2 regions of the Halomonas sp. SIMBA_159 genome follow, and region 1 is predicted to be linked to the other one. Evidence: predicted binding sites of a transcription regulator. Region 1 holds the regulator's gene; the other holds the start of a gene.

Evidence for each region. Region 1 encodes FliA, which starts transcription of late flagellar genes. Its sites were predicted from a motif close to CTAAAGTTNNNNNNNNNNCNGCCGATA; they were not measured.
Region 2: the regulator FliA is predicted to act here: its motif matches at 1,649-1,675, upstream of fliD (flagellar filament capping protein FliD).

The regions. Positions count from the first base shown of each region.
Region 1 covers NZ_JAWJBT010000011.1:43,738-53,414, forward strand. Annotated here, with positions in the region: gene cheZ (protein phosphatase CheZ) at 1-514, shown strand, start outside; gene flhB (flagellar biosynthesis protein FlhB) at 647-1,813, shown strand; gene flhA (flagellar biosynthesis protein FlhA) at 1,810-3,891, shown strand; gene flhF (flagellar biosynthesis GTPase FlhF) at 3,944-6,139, shown strand; gene R0J87_RS08690 (hypothetical protein) at 6,136-6,735, shown strand; gene R0J87_RS08695 (flagellar protein FlhE) at 6,882-7,241, shown strand; gene R0J87_RS08700 (RNA polymerase sigma factor FliA) at 7,268-7,969, shown strand; gene R0J87_RS08705 (motility protein A) at 8,009-8,824, shown strand; gene R0J87_RS08710 (OmpA/MotB family protein) at 8,829-9,500, shown strand; gene R0J87_RS08715 (sensor domain-containing diguanylate cyclase) at 9,524-9,677, shown strand, end outside.
Region 2 covers NZ_JAWJBT010000005.1:49,084-58,760, forward strand. Annotated here, with positions in the region: gene fliD (flagellar filament capping protein FliD) at 1-12, opposite strand, end outside; gene fliD (flagellar filament capping protein FliD) at 224-1,570, opposite strand; gene R0J87_RS04510 (hypothetical protein) at 1,875-2,195, shown strand; gene R0J87_RS04515 (hypothetical protein) at 2,344-2,526, opposite strand; gene R0J87_RS04520 (serine hydrolase domain-containing protein) at 2,546-3,553, shown strand; gene R0J87_RS04525 (YqhA family protein) at 3,610-4,173, opposite strand; gene R0J87_RS04530 (exopolysaccharide biosynthesis protein) at 4,232-4,825, opposite strand; gene R0J87_RS04535 (tellurite resistance TerB family protein) at 4,822-5,322, opposite strand; gene R0J87_RS04540 (nucleoid-associated protein) at 5,396-6,406, opposite strand; gene R0J87_RS04545 (ABC transporter permease) at 6,452-7,213, opposite strand; gene R0J87_RS04550 (ABC transporter ATP-binding protein) at 7,210-8,145, opposite strand; gene R0J87_RS04555 (nuclease/transposase family protein) at 8,191-9,564, opposite strand.

The sequences.
Region 1 (9,677 bases):
GGCGACAATGACCGAGCAGGCTGCTGACAAAGCGTTAAACGCGATTGATCGTGCGCAGCCGCTGCAAGATCAGCTCTCTGAGCGGGCCGAAGCACTCGACAAGCGTTGGGCCGAGTGGTTCGAGGCTCCCAAAGAGCTTGACGAAGCGAAGGTGCTGGTAAAAGAGACGCGTACCTACTTAAGCGATGTGCCTGCCATTACCTCAGCGACGAACAAAGAGCTGATGGATATTATGATGGCGCAAGACTTCCAAGATCTTACCGGTCAGGTCATCAAGAAAATGATGGACGTGATTCGTGAGATTGAACACCAGTTGGTTCAGGTGCTGATCGACAATGTTCCCGGTGCTGAAGCTCGCGAAACGATGCAGCGCAAGGCGGAAGATCAGTGGAAGAATGAGAACGCTCGCCGCAATGAAGACCTTCTCAATGGGCCGCAGGTAAAAGAAAACGCCCCCGATATCGTCACCGGGCAGGATCAGGTAGACGACTTATTGGACGAATTAGGCTTTTAATGCTGGGTTATTAGCACATTGTAAGCCCGCGCATCTGGCAAAATAAGAACCCGTTCAGCCGTCCTTTAGGGCGGCTGAGTTTATGGTGTGCCTTATTTTGGTCAACCGACCACTCGCTAGCCGGATGACAGCATGGCCGATAACGACAGCGATCAGGAAAAAACCGAAGAGGCGACGCCCAGGCGCTTGGATAAAGCCCGGGAAGAGGGCCAGGTGCCCAGATCCCGAGAGCTGACGACCTTTATGATGCTGCTCGGGGGCGTGTTAGGTCTGTGGAGCATGGGGCAGATGCTCTACGACCAGCTCGGCATGGTGATGGAGCAGGCGTTCTTGTTCGAGCGTCGCCACGCCATGGAAAGCACTCCGATGCTGGTGAATGCGCTGGATCTGGGGCAGCGCACCCTGATCGCGATGCTACCGCTGTTTTTACTGCTCACGGTCATCGCGCTGGTCGCGCCAGCCCTGCTGGGCGGCTGGTTAATCTCATCAAAATCGCTGCAGCCCAAATTTTCAAAATTAAATCCCATCAAAGGGTTAAAGCGACTGTTTTCATCTCAGGCGCTGGCCGAACTGGCAAAAGCGATTGCCAAGTCGGTATTGGTGGGAAGCGTGGCGTTTAGTTTTTTATATTTTAATATAGGGCGGTTCTTAGGGTTAATGGACCAGCCCATACAGCAGGCGCTGGTGAGCGCTTTGAACATGGCCGCGCTTGCGGCGGGTCTCATTGTCCTGTCATTGATTGTGGTTATTCTGATTGATGTCCCGTTTCAGCTCTGGAACAACGCCAAACAGCTGCGCATGACCAAAGAAGAGGTCAAGCAGGAGCATAAGGACTCAGAAGGCGACCCCCACGTAAAAGGGCGCATCCGCCAGCAGCAGCAGGCGATGGCGCGGGGCCGCATGATGAGTAAAGTCCCTGAGGCCGATGTCATTATTACCAACCCGACGCATTATGCGGTGGCACTGGTGTATCAAGAAGGCCGCATGGGCGCTCCGCGACTCGTCGCGAAAGGGGCCGATGCCGTTGCCGGCCGGATCCGTGAAATTGGCGAGGAGGCGGGCGTGCCACGATTGGAGGCAGCACCGTTAGCGCGCGCCCTGTATCATCATGTCGACTTAGAGGCCGAAGTGCCCGCAGAGCTCTACACCGCCGTGGCGGAAGTCATGGCCTGGGCTTACCGCCTGAAGCACGTTGCACAACAAGGAGGCGAGGTGCCCCCCACTCCCGATAATTTACCGGTTCCCCCGGATATGGAAAGTCCCGGCCGTCGTGCCGATGGCAATGAGGCACAACCATGAAAGGCTTAAGCCAGTTGATCAATCAGCGACCCTGGATGAACGACGTGAGCATGAAGCTGCTCGCGGGCCCGCTGCTGATTTTAATGATCCTGGGCATGATGATTCTGCCCCTTCCGCCCTTCGCGCTTGATCTCCTGTTTACCTTCAATATTGCCCTGGCGATCATGGTGCTGCTGGTCAGCATGTTTGCTGAAAAACCGCTCGATTTTGCGGCTTTCCCAGCCGTGCTGCTGTTTACTACGCTGCTGCGACTCTCGCTTAACGTGGCCTCTACCCGAGTGGTATTGATGGAAGGCCACGAAGGGGGCGATGCGGCCGGTAAGGTCATTGAAGCGTTTGGTACCTTCCTAGTGGGCGGCAATTTTGCGGTAGGTTTGGTGGTCTTCTTAATTCTGGTCATCATCAACTTTATGGTCATCACCAAGGGTGCCGGGCGTATTGCCGAAGTGGGCGCTCGCTTCGTGCTCGACGCCATGCCCGGTAAGCAGATGGCGATCGATGCCGACCTGAACGCCGGTTTGATTGGTGAAGAGGATGCTAAAAAGCGCCGTGCTGAAGTGGCCCAAGAGGCTGACTTTTACGGCTCTATGGATGGTGCCAGCAAGTTTGTTCGTGGTGACGCGGTAGCTGGCCTGGTCATTATGGTGGTCAATATTATCGGCGGCCTGCTGATCGGTATGATGCAGCATGATATGGGTTTTGCCGATGCGGCACGCACCTATACGCTGCTGACGATTGGCGATGGCCTGGTGGCGCAGATCCCTGCATTGGTTATCTCAACGGCGGCGGGCGTGACGGTGTCGCGGGTCAACACCGAGCAAGATGTTGGTCAGCAAATGATCAGCCAGCTGTTTGTTAATCCTCAGGTCATGATCCTTGCTGCCATCGTGATGGGATTGTTGGGCATGGTGCCCGGCATGCCCAACTTTGTGTTTTTAGTCTTTACGGCGCTGTTGGGCGGTTTAGCGTGGTATTTGATTCGCCGTAAAGAGCAGACCCAGGTAAAAGAGGAGATATCGGCTGCACCGCCTCCGCTGCAAGAGACCCCCGAGGCTAGCTGGGAGGATGTTCAACTGGTCGATACGCTAGGTTTGGAAGTCGGCCACCGTTTAATTCCGCTAGTGGATTCGCGCCAAAAGGGCGAGTTGCTGGGGCGTATTAAAAGCGTGCGTAAAAAGTTTGCCCAAGAGGTTGGCTTCCTGCCGCCAGTGGTCCACATTCGCGATAACCTAGAACTGCCGCCTAATACCTATGTGCTCTCCATGAAGGGCGCGGAGATTGGCCGCGCGGAGGCGCAGCCCGGCAAATGGCTCGCCATCGACCCAGGCCAGGTCTCCGGTGAGTTGCAGGGCACGCCCACCCAAGACCCCGCCTTTGGCCTGCCCGCAGTGTGGATTGATTCTAATCAGCGGGAACACGCCCAGGTCTATGGCTATACGGTCGTCGATGCGAGTACGGTGATTGCGACCCACCTAAACCATTTACTGCATCGCCACTCGCCTGAAATGCTGGGACGGCAGGAAGTGCAGAAACTGCTGGACAAGCTGGGCGACGATCAAAAGACGCTGGTCGAAGAAGTGGTGCCCAAAGCGATTTCCCTCACTGTACTGCAGCGTATTTTACAAAACCTGCTCGACGAAGATGTGTCGATCCGCGATATGCGCAGCGTGCTAGACACCCTAGCCGAGTATGCCGGCCAGCAGAAAGACCCCAACGAGCTAACGGCGCTGGTGCGCATTGCGTTGGGGCGCGCTATTACTCAGCAGTGGTTTGCAGGCCAAGATACCCTGCACGTTATGGGGCTCGATGCGCAGCTTGAACAGGTGTTGATGCAAGCCATGAACGGCAATGGTGCGATGGAGCCTGGCCTTGCGGATACCCTGATGACCCAGGCGCAGCAAGCGCTAGAGAAACATGAAGGCAGTGGTGAAGCGCCGGTACTGGTTGTTCAGCACTCGCTGCGGGCCGTGCTGTCGCGCTTCTTGCGCAGGCGTATGCGCCATCTGGTAGTGATGTCTCAGGCGGAAATTCCGGATGATCGCACCCTGCGCGTAACGACGCTGGTGGGTGGCCGTTAATGTCCTTGCCGCCCAGGGTTGCCGCCTCACACGTTTTGGTAACAGGTGAAACATGAGCGTTAGACGTTTTGTCGGAGCAAATAGCCGCGACGTAATGCGCCAAGTGCGCGAAGTGTTGGGTGACGATGCACTGATCGTTGCCAACCGCCGCACCGAAGGCGGCGTAGAAATTCTCGCCATGGCTGACGATGCCGTCGATCAATTCGATCCATCGCCCACAGCGCCGGTGCCGGTCGAGCCACCTAGCGAGACGCCTGTCTCAGCGCCTGCGTTTGCGCTTCCTAAACAGCCTGACCCTTTAGAAGCCATGAGCGAGCGACTGCTGCGGGAAATGCAGGATATGCGCGAACTGCTCTCTCGCCGACAGCCCGTCGCTGAGCCCCAGCGCGGCACCCAAACCACCTATGAGTATTGTCAGCAACTGCTGGCACGGGTCGGTTTTAGCGCGGAGCTAGGCAGCGAAGTCTTAGAAGCGCTACCCGATTCGCTAATGACGCTGGAAGGGAAGAGTGACGCTGCGATGACGTGGCTGCGCGAACAGCTGATGGCGCGTTTGAAGGTGCTACAGCACGAAGATAGCTTCTTTGATCAAACGGGCATCGTGGCGCTGGTGGGGCCTACCGGCGTGGGGAAAACCACCACGACGGCCAAGCTAGCCGCACGCTTTGTCATGCGCCACGGCACGCGCCCGGTGGCGCTGGTGACGACCGATAGCTTCCGGATTGGTGCCCATGAGCAGCTGCGTATTTACGCACGTCTGCTGGATACACCTATGTACGCGCTGGATATCGAGCAGCCCGTTGATGAGCTGGTGGGTCGGCTGCAGGGTAAACAGTGGGTCATCATTGATACTGTGGGCATGAGCCAGCGGGATCAGCGGGTGATTGAACAAATCGCCCATTTGCAGGGCGGCCAGTCAACCGTGCGTTTGGTGCTGCTACTCAACGCCGCCAGCCAGCCGGAAACGCTCGAAGAGGTGGTGCTGCGCTACCGCCAAGCGGCCCGTGCCGCTGGCGCAGAGCTAGATGACTGCATTATTACCAAACAGGATGAAGCCGGGCGGCTTGCCCCTGTACTGGATATTGTCATGCGCCACGGCATGCGTGTGCTGTTTGGCTCCTATGGACAACAGGTGCCGGAAGATATGGCGGTTGCTACGCCGCAGGCGTTGATTGATCAGTCGCTCTCGGCAAGTGCTTCAAGCAGTGAGCGCCCTGTCCCTGCGCCGGTGAGTTTGCCACGCTGGTCACGAGATGTCTTAGGCCAAGGGCGCAGGCTCTCGTCTGTGTTAACTCGTCTACGTCAGCGGGTTGCTGATTTTTACCGTTTAGAAGCCGCTTGGGATATCGCCGCGTTACCCAGCGTTGTTCAAGATCAGCGCCTTGATGAGCTGTTAACCGGAGCTGACGCCACCCATGACGCGATGGGCATGGTGTGGTCGCCCCGGCGCAATGAACGCGGCTGCGATTGGTCAATGCCAGATGTTGCACTCAATGACCAGGGCGCGTGGCTGGCGCTGACGCGTTTGCAGCATCGCCAGCCAGCAGGATGGCAGCCACGCTTAGCGCGCTGCTCGGCGGATATCGCCGTGCATTTACTGCCCGCGCTGCCTGAACCTGACGCGGTTTCCTGGTTAACGGATCAACACCTGACCTGGGTCAGCGCGGTGTCCGCCAGCCAGCGCGTACACTGTCAAGGCGAGCGTCATACCTTGCGCACGCTGTTTCAAGAAAGCACGTTGACCCATAGCGTTAAAGTGCGCTTTCGTGGTCAGAGCGTGCAGCTATCCACGGCCTACGTTGAAGCCCAGGACACCTCGGGTAACGCGGTACTGGCCTGGGTGGGTGATGTTCTTGACCCCGAAACGTCGAAACGGGTAGTGCGCCGCTACTGGCTGACGCCCGCCCGCCTAGGCAGCGATGTCATAACGCTGCTAGTGACGCAGTTACAGAGTGACGGGCTGTCAGCGTTAACCAAGCGCGCTTGGCAACAGCTAAAAGAGGCCGACGGTGGCGATGTCAGTAGCGAGCTGCGCCTTTTGATGGCCAGCGGCGCAGCCGCGGTGGCCGGGCATTTAGATACTGCCGATGATGAAACAGCGCAAGCGCTGCGGGCAGATCTGTTGCGCCTGCTGGGCACTCCGCGTAAACGGCGTGATACAGCGCTGCTTGATGCCTTGGTGCATGTGCTGATGGCCCGCGATGCCATTCGCCAGTTAGGCAGCGTTAGCCGCGAGGGCGTGATATGAGTGGCCAGGATCAGGCGGCGGGCCTGCGTAAATGGGCCGATTTACAGCGCCAGCAGCGGGATACAGATGAAGGCGGCCAAGACGCAGCTAGTGACGAGGTAGCCCCGGCTGCCGCTGTCACTGCGGATGACGCGGCGGCGTATACGCAAGAAGCGATGGCACCGACGGTTGCGTCCGCCGCTGAGCCCGCCACAGTGACACCACCGCGTCCACAAACGCCGCTGGTGGTGGTTGGGCTGCCTCATACGGGGACTGCCCAGGAGGATAAAGTGCGCGGGCGCTTGGGGCAGTGGTCTGCATTGGGTCGCCAGTGGGCCGGAGACCCTCAGGATTGGAAAATTCAGGTCGTCATTGCAGACACGCCTTCGCTGGCCACGCTGGCGAAAAAGCATGCCCGTTGGGCGCTGTGGGTTAGTAGCGATGCCGATGCCTTTGCCACCATGTATCGCGTACTGCGCCAAGTGAAAGAAAACGGCGGCCCTAAACGGCTGCTGGCCCTACACGAGCCACATCTACCGCGTCAGGGTCTGCTCGAGAACTTGCGCGATGCCGCCGGCCACTATTTAGACATTGAGCTCCTGCTGCTGGCGCGCTAGCTATCGGTGCTTAGCTGTCAGCAAGGGAGAATAATGCACATAGGTACCAACGTATGATGCCGTTTGCCTTACAGACGTTGATAAAAATCGTAAAGTTGCTGACAGTAAAAAGGGCGGCTCGCGTCACTTTCGCGCTGAGTATTGCCATGACAGCGCTTGGCGTACAGGCGGCTCCAGGCAGTTGGAGTAGCCAAGTACCAGGAGTCATGGTGGCAATGAGTGACCGTACCAGCAACAGCCAGGCGATCTCGCCACCCGCCGGCGTTGCGCTTAATCATGCGACGCTATCGCGAATTCAATGGCGTTTTGAGTCACCGCCCAGCACCCCCGTCAACGCATGGCTGTGTCATCCTGAGCGCTGTGTGGCACTGTCGGGGATGCGTGGAAGTACCACGGCCCTGGAAGGAATGTTGGCGAACGCGCCGCTGCACTTTCGGTTTGCGCTGTCGCCTGGCCAACGCCCGGTGCGCGTACAGGGGTTACAGGTGATAGTGAACTATCAGTAAAGGTCGTTTAGCCGCGAGGCACGAGGATGTATACAGCACAAGGCAGGATCAAACAGAGTGAGCTGTTAACGCAATACATGCCACTGGTGAGACGTCAGGCCTTAACGCTGCAGGTAAGGTTGCCCGCGAGTATTGAACTTGATGATCTGATCCAGGCAGGAATGGTGGGGCTGCTGGAAGCGCTTGGCCGCTTTGATGCCGCTCAGGGCGCAACGTTTGCCACCTTTGCGAGTCAGCGGATTCGTGGCGCCATGATGGATGAGCTGCGTACCCGTGACTGGTTACCCCGCAGCGTGCGTCGCTCCGCACGGGCGGTGGATGATGCGGTACGGCGTTTGGAGCAACGATTCGGGCGCCCGCCAGAAGAGGGCGAGGTAGCACGTGAGTTGGAAATGCCGCTGAATGAGTATCAGCAGTTGCTTAACGATACCAACAGCGGCCAGCTGTTGCCGTTTGAAGAGCTGGTGGCTGATGGTGGTGAGCCCGCTGGAGAAGACGCGGGTAATCGCCTCTTTGACCAGCTACTGGATGCCCAGCAGCGGCAAACGTTGATCGAAGCCATTGAGGCACTGCCCGAGCGTGAAAAGTTGCTCATGGCCTTGTATTACCAAGAAGAGATGAACTTAAAAGAAGTAGGTGCTGTGTTAGGCGTCACCGAGTCACGGGTATCTCAACTGCACAGCCAGGCCGTTAGCCGTCTGCGTGCCCGTTTGCATGAACACGATTAATCCGTTGATTAACTATCCACAACCGGCAAGGAGCCGTTGATGAACCCATCTACGCTGATCGGTATCTTCGCCAGCATGTTGCTGCTGGTAAGCGTGCTGTTCTTTACCGCTGAGTCGCCCGAAAGCTTTATTAATTTACCCGGGCTCGCCATCGTCATCACGGGCACCCTCGCGGCGACATTTATCAGCTATCCGCTTAAAGAAGTGCTGCGCGTTGTACGTTTGGTGGGGTTGGTGTTTCGCCGCGAAAACACCTACGTACGTGACGACATCAACGAGCTGGTCTCCATGTCTCGGCTGTGGTTCAAAGGCGATGTACGTGCGGTCGAGCGCGAGCTTGAGCATACCCGCAATCCGTTTTTGCGCACCGGTATCCAATTGGTGATCGCCAACACCAAAGAGGATGAAATTTTTGACATGCTGCGCTGGCGCATTGCGCGACTGAAAGCCCGCGAGCATGCGGAAGCACAGATTTTTCGCACCATGGCAACCTATGCGCCGGCCTTTGGCATGATTGGCACGCTTGTGGGGCTCGTCAACATGTTGGAAGTGATGGATGCAGGCGACCTGCAGGTGATCGGGCCGCGAATGGCGGTGGCGCTCTTGACCACGTTCTACGGCATTTTGCTGGCTAATCTGGTCTTTAAGCCGATTGCGGTCAAGCTGGAGCGGCGTACCGAAGAGCGACTGATTACCATGAACATGGTGCTCGAAGGCATCTCACTAATTACCAAGCGCCGTCTGCCCTCGTTTATTGAAGAGACGCTGAACTCCTTTGTGGCCAACTATCACGATGAAATTCGCGATGACCGCGTGAAGCCGCGGCCTGATGTTGGCTCTGCACTAAAAGGGTAGCGCCATGCTGGATCGGGATTCACGTCATGCCCTCGAGCTGCCCGCTGCCGCCATCGAGAGCGATGAAAGCTGGTTAACCAGCTACTTGGATGTCCTCACACTGCTGATTACGCTGTTTGTGCTGCTGTTAGCGCTGACCCCCTCAGGCGATGGTGAAGGCCGTGCCAGCGACGCGATGGGAGTGGCCAGCGCGGCAACCTCATTGCCACTGGCCAGCTTAGCGACCGGTATTCACCCCCGTCACGATGGCTTGCAGCCGCACATGGCGAGGCTGGATATCCCCGGTGTCAGCGTCTCCCAGGGGCAAGAGGGCGTGACGCTGCGCATCGATGATAGCCTTTTGTTTCCCAGCGGGAACGATGTGCTAACGCCCCAGGGGCAAGTTGTGTTAGAACGACTCTCCTCAGTACTAGAGACCTTTGATGGCCAAATTTCCGTTGAAGGCCATACCGATAATATGCCCATTGCGACGGCACGGTTTCCATCGAACTGGGAACTCTCGGTAGGGCGTGCCATTGCGGTCGTGCGCCAATTAGAGCGGCAAGGCATTGCCATTTCACGTATGCGGGCGGTTGGCTATGCCGACACCCAACCCATGGAAAGTAACGCTACCTCGGAAGGGCGAGCAGCCAACCGGCGCGTTGAACTGTTGCTACGGCAGCAGGTCGAGGGGTAAAGACATATCTCGAGGCTACCTTCGTGTCGAAGCACCACTCGCTACTTCAATCGTTTGGCGCCGTTATGGCGCTCGATGCCGAGAGTAGGCATATTCAAGCGGCCAGTCCCCATCTGACCAAACTGCTGGGCATGGCGGATACCGATGGCCACTCGCTCACGCCGGGCAGTGTGTTGG
Region 2 (9,677 bases), on a different contig from region 1:
TATTGTCGCCATGCAGATGTTCCTCGGTGCAAAAGGCTAAACCCACGACCATTTTGACATTGCGCCAGCGGTGGCGTTGCGGCCAAATTTAATAGTACTTCTATCGACGAAACAACGCTTAACTTTAGACCTTTTTCACCGTTTAACGACAAGTGAGTCATTACACGAATAAAAACGCCTGCTTAGCGCAGGCGTTGTGATCACACTCATAGACCTATGATGTTCATTCACGGCCTAGTTGAGCGTCTAGCGCATCAAACTGCTGAGTAAGGTAGTCGCTCGTTTGGTTCATTTGGGCAATCATGCTATCCAACTGACCGAACTGGGTGCGGTATCGGGAAATCGTTTGTTCGATGGATTGCTCCATGCGCGTGTAGCGCTCCCCAAGAGACTCGACGCGGTTCTCGGCGCCGGAGATCGCCCCCGACACCGTGCCATTACTACCTAACAACTGTTCGATGGTTTGGTTGACCTGGCCTGCCATGCCTTCGTTATCGGCAGCGCCTGCAAAAAAAGCGGAAAGCGCATCCTGGTTATTGGCGATGGCACCGTCCAATTTGTCGCCATCGACCTCTAAGGTGCCATCACGCTGTAGTGAAATACCGATATCCGCCAGCGTGGAGAGCTGGCCTTCAACACCGCCACCCAGCACGCTGCGCAAACGCGACTCCACAGTGCGTACCGCATTGTCTCCCAACAGCTCACCAGCAGCGCCTGTTTCCGCATTATAATTTGTAAGCTCACCTATGACATTTTTAAGATCATTATAGGAATTTACAAAATCGGTAATGGCTTCACGAACTGCAAGAGTATCCTGCTCTACCTTGACGGTGCTGTCCCCCTCGGCTTCTAGATTGAGCGTCACGCCTTGTATCGCGCCTTCAACTTGGTTGGTAGCGCTGGTAATCGCGATCCCGTTGACGTTCAGGGACGCATTGGTACCTGCTTGCAGCGTGTTATCGATGTCAGCAGCGAAAGGCGCAGTATCAGAAAAACTGAAATTCGTGATGGAGGCTTCGGCACCGGTTTCGCTCGAACTCAGGGCTAGTCGGTAGTCAGCGCCATCAAACACGATTGTCGCATTAACGCCGGACTCTTCATTTGCATTAATGGCATCCCGCATGTCTTCAAGCGTGCTATTTGCCGCAAGGGTCACGTCTTGCGTGCTGCCATCACCAAAGGTGAACGTTAGCGTCTGCTCAGTGGTGGTAAGCGCTTCATCGGCTGCGGTTACCCCTACCGATGCTAAGGTACCGCGAGTCGCCAGCGTATCCACCGTAACGTTATAGCTGCCGGGCTGCGCTTCGCCGTTCGCCGTTGCTGAGAGCGCCTCGCCTCCAACGTTGGTAGAAAGACTTTCGTAAAGCGAGCTGTCGTTGAGTGCATCCGCCGCATCTTGAAAGGCAGATAGGGCTGTTTGCAGTTGGCCATAGGAAGAGATTTTGGTTTGCTGGGTTTCCAGTTGCCGTTCGATGGGGGCCAGCTTGCCACGCTCAGCGTCTTGCAGCTGATCGAGCAAGCCGTTGAGATCAAGCCCAGAACCAATACCCAATGAAGAAATGGAAGCCATACATTACTGTCCTTTTTTGAAAAAGCCGCCTGCCGTGCTGACGCCCCTTATTCAATACGATTTAATCATTAGGTTACCTATCGGCAAGCGTTGCCCTAACTTTAGGGTGAATAACCCTCACACATGGAAACCTTACTACTTACTGTATGAGTAACATAATGCTTTTAAGAAAGTATAGACAGCCTACATGGCGATTGCGTGACGGCGACAAAGGCACCTAATATAGACCTTGGTCTAACCCACCACCTGCTTTACAATGCACTGCAGCACACCCATTTTGCTGTGACTGTAGGAGCATTCCCCTATGCCCGCCGAAACGTTATCCCCCGCCTCTACTGCTTCCTTCCACGTACAACGCAGCCTGCGCCATTGTTTGTCTAGCGTGGCGGAATTGATGTACGAGAGTGGACACGTGCTTGAAACTCTTACCCTGGCGCAGCGTGGTTTATCGCGTCAAGAGTTGGCGTCATTGAGCCATCAGCATTCACGCTGGTCGCTTTGCCAGCGAGTATTAGAAGAGAGTGATGCGGCTACATTTAACGAGTATGGCCGCTTTGTCCTAACCCCATTAGGCCGCGAACTGATGTTCGACATGTTTGGCCAGGGGGCAGCAGATTGCGCCTAACGCGGGAGTGAGGCACGTATAAAAAACGCCCGCTGGGGGAGCGGGCGTTTTGAAGCGCTAATATCGCATCACGCAATGCGTGTCATTCATGGTGCAACTTAACGCAGGCCTAACAGCGAAAGAATAAACAGAACAACAACGATCAGACCTACGATGTAGATAATGTTACGCATAACGGCACTCCTTGCTTTAGCGTTTCATGGAAATCAAAGGGTTGCTTCCCTTCAATAATCTCTCCTAGCGTAGCAGGCTTTTTCTCAGTTTGCGTAATGGCGTTGATGGACACCGCCAGGGAACCTTCATTTCTCACGCCTATCAGAATCTTACCCATCTTCCTCCCTGGTGCCGTAATGAAAACGACTGCCCTCGTGATGACCTGTGTGATTAGCGGTGTGATGAGTTCCTTTGTGGCTGTCGCAACGACAGCGTCAGAGCCCTCTCCAAATGCGCTGCAAGCCCTCAATCAACAGGCTCAAGCGCTGGATCGCGTTCATACCGTCGTGGTGGCTTATGAGGGCAATATCATCCATGAGCATCACCAAGGCGGCCCTGGGGTGGCCACACCTGCCAACGTTAAGTCGTTATCAAAAACGGTGTTGGCTGCGATTACCGGTGCCGCTATTGAGGCGGGCATTGTGGAATCCGTTGATCAACCTCTGGTAGCACTGCTAGATAGCGTGCCGAGCGGTGCCGACCCACAGGTGAACGACATCACAGTGGCGCACTTACTGGCACAACAAGCGGGGTTAGAGCGTACTTCGGGCAGCAACTACGGCGCTTGGGTGGCCAGCGCTCATTGGGTAAACGATGCGCTTACTCGCCCGTTCGTTGACCGCCCAGGCGGGCGCATGCTCTATTCCACCGGCACCAGCCATTTGCTCTCGGCGGCGCTGACTCAGGCCAGCGGTGAAAGCACCCTTGCACTTGCCCAGCGCTTGTTAGGCGAACCGCTCGGTATTGCGATTCCCCCGTGGCCGCAGGACCCTCAAGGGGTCTACTTTGGCGGTAACGATATGCAGCTTTCCCCTCGCGCGCTCATTGCGATTGGGGAGCTGTACCGCAACGACGGCGTGGCCAATGGCCAGCGCGTGCTGCCTGAAGGCTGGGTAGAGGATTCATGGACGCCCAGAGGCCAATCACCCTGGACAGGGGATGGCTACGGCTTTGGCTGGTTTATCACGACGTTAGCGGATGAACACGTTGCTTACGGGAGAGGATACGGCGGGCAGGCGCTTTATGTGATTCCCGAGCGGGAGATGACGGTGGTGATTACCTCAGACCCAACTCCGCCATCGCCCGGTGGCCAGTTCCAGCAGCAGCTTAACGCGCTGGTGGCCGATTTATTGGCAGAGGAGTAACGACGCGTGCCACTCCTCCTGTTAATCACTACTTGTTAATGACTACTTGTTAATGACTACTCCCCTTTATGCGCCAAACTCATCAAGTAGAGCGCGGCGGCCAGCGCCAGCACCGAGAGCGCTAAATAAATCGCCTCTAGCGGTGTGCTGAAGCGAATATCCACGACGGCTCGGAAGAATTCGATAATCACGGCTAAAATCACCACACGGGCGATTTTGTCTTTCAACTGATCGAGTGAAGCAACATTGAAGGGGTGCGTAGGATAGCGCACCTCGGCCTGATCAATGCGGGAGACAAACAGCCGGTATATCCCTAGCCCAAAGATCAGCAGCACGATGGCGATCAGATAGATATCCACCGCAATAATGATATCGGGCACCAGGGTGTCGTGGATGTTATGGGTGTCATCCACCAAGTAGTAGTGCAGTACATCGCCCACCACTTTAAGAATATCCAGCGTGCCGACGATAAACAGCATCAGCGAGCCTAATAAGCTCGGCACCACCGCCAGCATGACCAAAAAGCGCGAGTTCCACAGTGCGGTTTCAATACGCCGCTCCCAGACCGACTGCTGGTGAGGAGGTTTTGGGGGTGGCGGCGAATGGGGTGAGTTGCTCATCGTAGGCACTTAGCTCCTTCTTACTTTACGTCGAATAGCGAAAGTGCCTAGTAAAGCATTAGATGAGATTCATCACTACTACCGTGAAGGTCACGCCGGTAAGCAAAAACCCCAGCGCCAGCATCAGGCCATCTCTGGCCACCAGCCCCAGCCCAAACAGCGTGAGCGCAAGCCCGGCACCGTTAGCGCTGAACGGAATAAATTCCATGGGCGGCATTGCTAAGGCTACGAGCAGGCAGGCAATGGCCGTGATCCGGATGCCGATATAGCCCGTCATCCAAGCCAAACGCACACCCAGTAAGCTATCTACCCATTTGGCGGGCTTTTTCATGTAGTGCAGCGCTTTATCAAACTTCTGTCGTGATAAAGAACGATTAAGTAGCCATTTAGGCAGCCAGAAGGTTTCTCGGCCTACCAACAGCTGCGAAGAGGTCAGCAGTACCAGGATGGCCATGAGCGTTGGCATACCGGGAATATCGCCAATAATCGGCGCCAGCGTAATCAAGCCTGCCAAGAGCAGCAGTGGCCCAAACGAACGCCGCCCCACTGCATGTACCACGTCATCCACGCTGACCTGCTCTTTTTCCTGCTCCATCTGCTCCATGGTGTGGATCAGTTCGGTTAAGTTCGTCGCATCCTGCGTGTTACTCATGGGCGTTTCGGCGCTCCTTTGCCGTGGGTCTCGTGATGGAAAGAGGGTTCTTCCGGTGACTGGTTAAGCTTGCTGCGAATAAAGTCGCTATGGCTGACATGCAGCAGATCTGCCAGCCGACGAATCCGATGCTCTTCGAGAGGATCCAGCTTGCCGTCGGCCCAAGCCAGCTGCCACATTAAATTGACCAGTTCCAGACGCTGCTCGTAGCCGTAGTGCTGTTTGATCAGGCTGACGAACTGATAGTGATCCACCGCGTCATCGACCTCCGCCTCTGCCAGGGCCATTAACTCGCTGACATCTTGCTCGTTGAGCCGATAGCGCGCCATCAGCATTTGCTTTAGCGCTGCGCGCTCTTCATCACTGTTGTCGTAATCGGCGCGCATCACTTCACACAGCAGCGCTGCCGACGCTAGCTCTAGGGTGAGCGTTTGGTTATCACGCTGTTCAGGCGCGGATAGCACATGTTGGAAGAAAGAGTGAATGGCATCCAGCACGGCGGTCTCCTCATATCAGTGGCTAACCTAGGACTACACGACGCCTTAAGAGTGCCGCCCTAGGCCTCGCCGTTTACTCTTTCCGCTTGGCGAGCTGCTCTTTGAGCTGTTTAGGCACTTGCTTAATAATCAACCGATCCTGAGTTTCGTCATACTCAATGCTGGAACCCAGCAGGTGTGAATCAAAGCTGATCGAGACGCCGCCAGAGCGCCCGGTGAAGCGACGAAACTGGTTGATAGTGCGTTTGTCCGGCGGGATTTCCGGCGAAAGGCCGTAGTCGGCGTTGCGAATATGGTCGTAAAACGCCTTGGGCTGCTTCTCATCCACAAGCCCGGAGAGCTCTTCCAGCGTCATGGGTTCGCCACGGCGCAGCTGCTCGTTGGCGTAATCAACCAGAGTATCGGTTTTTTCCCGGCTGGCGTCGTCGTCTAAATCCTCTTTTTCGACGTAGTCGCTAAACGCTTTCAGCAAGGTGCGGGTTTCGGCAGGGGCATCGATGCCCTCCTCCATGCCCAGCAGCACCGCTACGCCATCGGCGAGCTTTTTACCGCCCCGATCTTTCAGAAACGAGACGTACTGGGTACTTTCCCCACCGCTCTGCCACTGGGTCAGGTTGATGCGGGCTGCCAGGGTGAGTTGGCTCGTGTTCAGTTGGGCGGCAGGCACCGCTTGGTGTGCGTCGTTAAAGCCGATACCTTCCCGCTGGTGAATGAGGGCCATCAGCAGCGTTTCCGTATCGCCCTGTTGTAGATGAGCGATGACCAAGTAACCGCCAACGGAGAGCTGCCCCTGCAGCGTTTGGGCCAGTCGCTCGGCAATGGCATTCGCCAGTTGGGCAAAGGTTTGCTCGTCGGCTTGATACGCCGTGAGCCACGCCACCAGCGGCCCGGCCTGCTCGCCCTGCTCGGCAAAGCGCCCCCAGCCCTTCGCTTTGGTGTTGTAGGTATCGTTTAGCGCATTCACTAGGCTTGCCATCACCGCGTCATCGCCGGCAGCGGCCTCGGCAGGCGGGGCCGTCACACTTAAGCGTTCGCCATCGAGAGATGGCTCAAGGCGGTAAACAGTACTTTGCAGTAGCGGCATAAACAGACATTACCTTTATAAAACGTCGAAGAGGTCACTTCAGCATCAGGGCTTTAAGCGGTAACCGGTGCGGAAAATCCACGCAATGGTGGCAAGGCTTGCCGCCAAAAACAGCAAAATCATAGCCACGCTAGCGCCCAAGCTGACATCGCTAATGCCGTAGAAGCTCCAGCGGAAACCGCTGACGAGATACACCACCGGATTCGCCAAGGTCACGCTCTGCCAAAACGGAGGCAGCATATCGATGGAGTAGAAGCTGCCGCCCAGGAACGTGAGCGGGGTAATCACCAGCAGCGGTACCAGCTGCAGCTTGTCGAAGCCATCCGCCCAGATGCCGATGATAAAGCCCAGCAGGCTAAAAGTGACGGCGGTCAGCACCAGAAACGTCAGCATCCAGAACGGGTGGGCGATCTCAAGCGGCACAAAGAAGCTGGACGTGCCGAGGATGATTAGCCCCAGCAGTATCGATTTCGAGGCCGCCGCCCCTACGTAGCCCACGACAATCTCCAAATAGGAGATCGGTGCCGACAAAATCTCATAGATGCTGCCGGAGAATTTGGGAAAAAAGATGCCAAACGAGGCGTTCGAGACGCTCTGGGTCAGCAGCATCAGCATAATCAAACCAGGAACAATAAACGCGCCGTAGCTCACCCCGCCAATTTCGGTGATCCGCGATCCAATCGCCGCGCCAAACACCACAAAGTAGAGCGAAGTTGAGATCACCGGTGAGACAACGCTCTGCAGCAGCGTGCGGCGAGTGCGGGCCATCTCCGCCATGTAAATCGCACGAACGGGATAGAGGTTCATGAGCGCTCCTTCACCAGGTCAACGAAGATATCTTCCAGCGAGCTCTGCCGGGTGTGTAGATCTTTAAAGCTGATACCCGCCTGCTCTAGCTGCGTTAACAGAGTAGAGATTCCTCGCCCCTCCTCTTCCTGACGGCCATCGTAGGTGTACACCAGCTCATAGCCGTCGGCGGTCAAGCTGAGCTCTTCCTGCGCCAGCGCAGGCGGCAATTCTGCCAGCGGGCTGTGGAGCTGCAGGATGAGCTGCTTGCTGCCCAGCTTTTTCATTAGCGCGGCTTTCTCTTCCACCAGCACGATCTCGCCGCGATTGATGACGCCAATGCGGTCGGCCATCTCTTCGGCTTCTTCAATGTAGTGGGTGGTGAGAATGATCGTCACACCATCGTCCCGCAGCCCGCGTACCACGTTCCACATATCCCGCCGCAGCTCGACATCCACCCCGGCGGTCGGCTCATCCAAAAACAGAATGCGTGGCTCGTGGGAGAGCGCCTTGGCAATCAGCACCCGCCGCTTCATGCCGCCGGAGAGGGTCATCAGGCGGTTGTGGCGTTTATCCCACAACGAGAGCGACTTGAGCACTTTTTCGATATGGGCGGGGTTGGGGGACTTACCAAACAGGCCACGGCTAAAGCTCACCGTGTTCCAGACCGTTTCGAACGCTTCATTGGTGAGCTCTTGCGGCACAAGACCAATCCGCTCGCGGGCTTGGCGGTAATCGCGCACGCTATCGAAGCCGTCGACAATGACATGGCCTTCGCTGGGATTAACCAGGCCACATACCACGCTAATGAGCGTAGTTTTACCCGCCCCGTTAGGGCCGAGCAGTGCAAAAATTTCGCCGCGCTGGATGGTTAAATCCACACGGGTGAGCGCCTGAAAGCCACCTTCGTAGGTTTTATTCAGGCCATCGATAGTAATGATGGGGTCGTTCAAGGCGTGCTGCTCCTTAAAGCTTGGCCATCATTGGCCAAAAAGGATTTATCCGCACCCGGTTGACATGCCGTGCTGGCAAACAACTCGGGCCTCTTGACGCTCAGTTGCGCCGGAGAAACGTCCCAACAATATTCGCTTGACCTCGCCGTGCGGCATGTACCGCGTAATGTCGGGGTCATCAAGCCTTGCCAGGACATTCCGCGCAGCATTGACATCCGCCTGGATCACGTCCCCGTTTGCACGGTAAAACTTGTCGCCACGGCGCTCACCTTCCAGGCGTCCCGTGATCGAGTCCATTTGCGACGTATAGGCGGCGTTCACGATGTCGTGACGGGTGCCACGCTGCTGCGATACTTCGTCGAGCGCCTGGGCCAGCACCCCCTTGGCCCAGTGGCTCATGCGGCGGTTGTAATCCCGCCACTGTACCTTGCCCGCGATGGGCTGAGTCAGGTCTTCCGAAGCGAGAAGCGCCGCCTCGTCCATGATGGTATGAGCCGCCTGATAGGCGATGGTGCGAAGGTGCTGCTGGGTGCGCTGGCGGCGAGCCACTTGCTTCTTCTTACCCAGATTATTGGCGCGGATGCGTTCGGCCTTGGCGATCCGTCCTGCCGCCCGATGCTTCTTTTCCAGGGCGTGCAGGCGATTGCGCGCCTTGCCAGTGGCGGATACCTGATGGCTGTACGCAGTGAGCACTTGACCGAACGACTCGCCATGATGCTGGCCTTGCGAGTCAGTGAAGGCCTCCGTGTAGCCCTTATCGACACCCATTACCTTGTCCCCATGAGGCCGCCCTGGCGGTTTCTCGTAGGCATAATGGATCTCGACCTTTCCCTCCCGAACGATGACGCGCAGATTCTTCTTTTCCAGGCTGACGTTCTTGCCTGACGTCGTGGTGTATAGCGTGATGCTGCCGCCCACCTTTTTGGACAGATGCAATGTAATAACCAGTTGGCCGTCGATGATTCGCTCACTGTGCTTGTCGGAACGGACGACGAACTGGTTACTACACTGGCTTTTGCCATGCCTGAAATGTTTGCGCATCATGCGATGCAGATAGGTATCTTCTAGCCATTTGTCCTGTTTCAGCAGCGTGTAGAGGCGTTTGCGTTCGGTTTCGTCCGTGGTGCGTGCGGCCACGGCCCGGCGCACCTTGTGCTTGGCAGCCGCCTTGTAGGTCAGGATGTCGTTGATCACATCCTTAGTGGATTCGGCGCGAACCGTGCCATCCAGTGGCAAGTCTGTATGCCAGCCACCCTGGGTTATTTCCTTGCGAACGGCGCTGGCGCTCTTGCGAACGGTACCAAGGGCACCGTACCGGCGCCAAAGGTCGGCCCGAATGAACCCCATCGTCCGGCACATCGCCAGCAAACGCGAAAGATCCGGACTCGTTGCATGAAGAATGCGTGTGACGGTGGTCATAACACTTCCTCTCTCGGCTCCCTGGCCGCGGGATAGTCTCCTTACATCGCGGGACAGCTCAGAACCAGCGCAGCGCGATGCCAATGGCACCGCGACATGGCTGCCACGGTGCA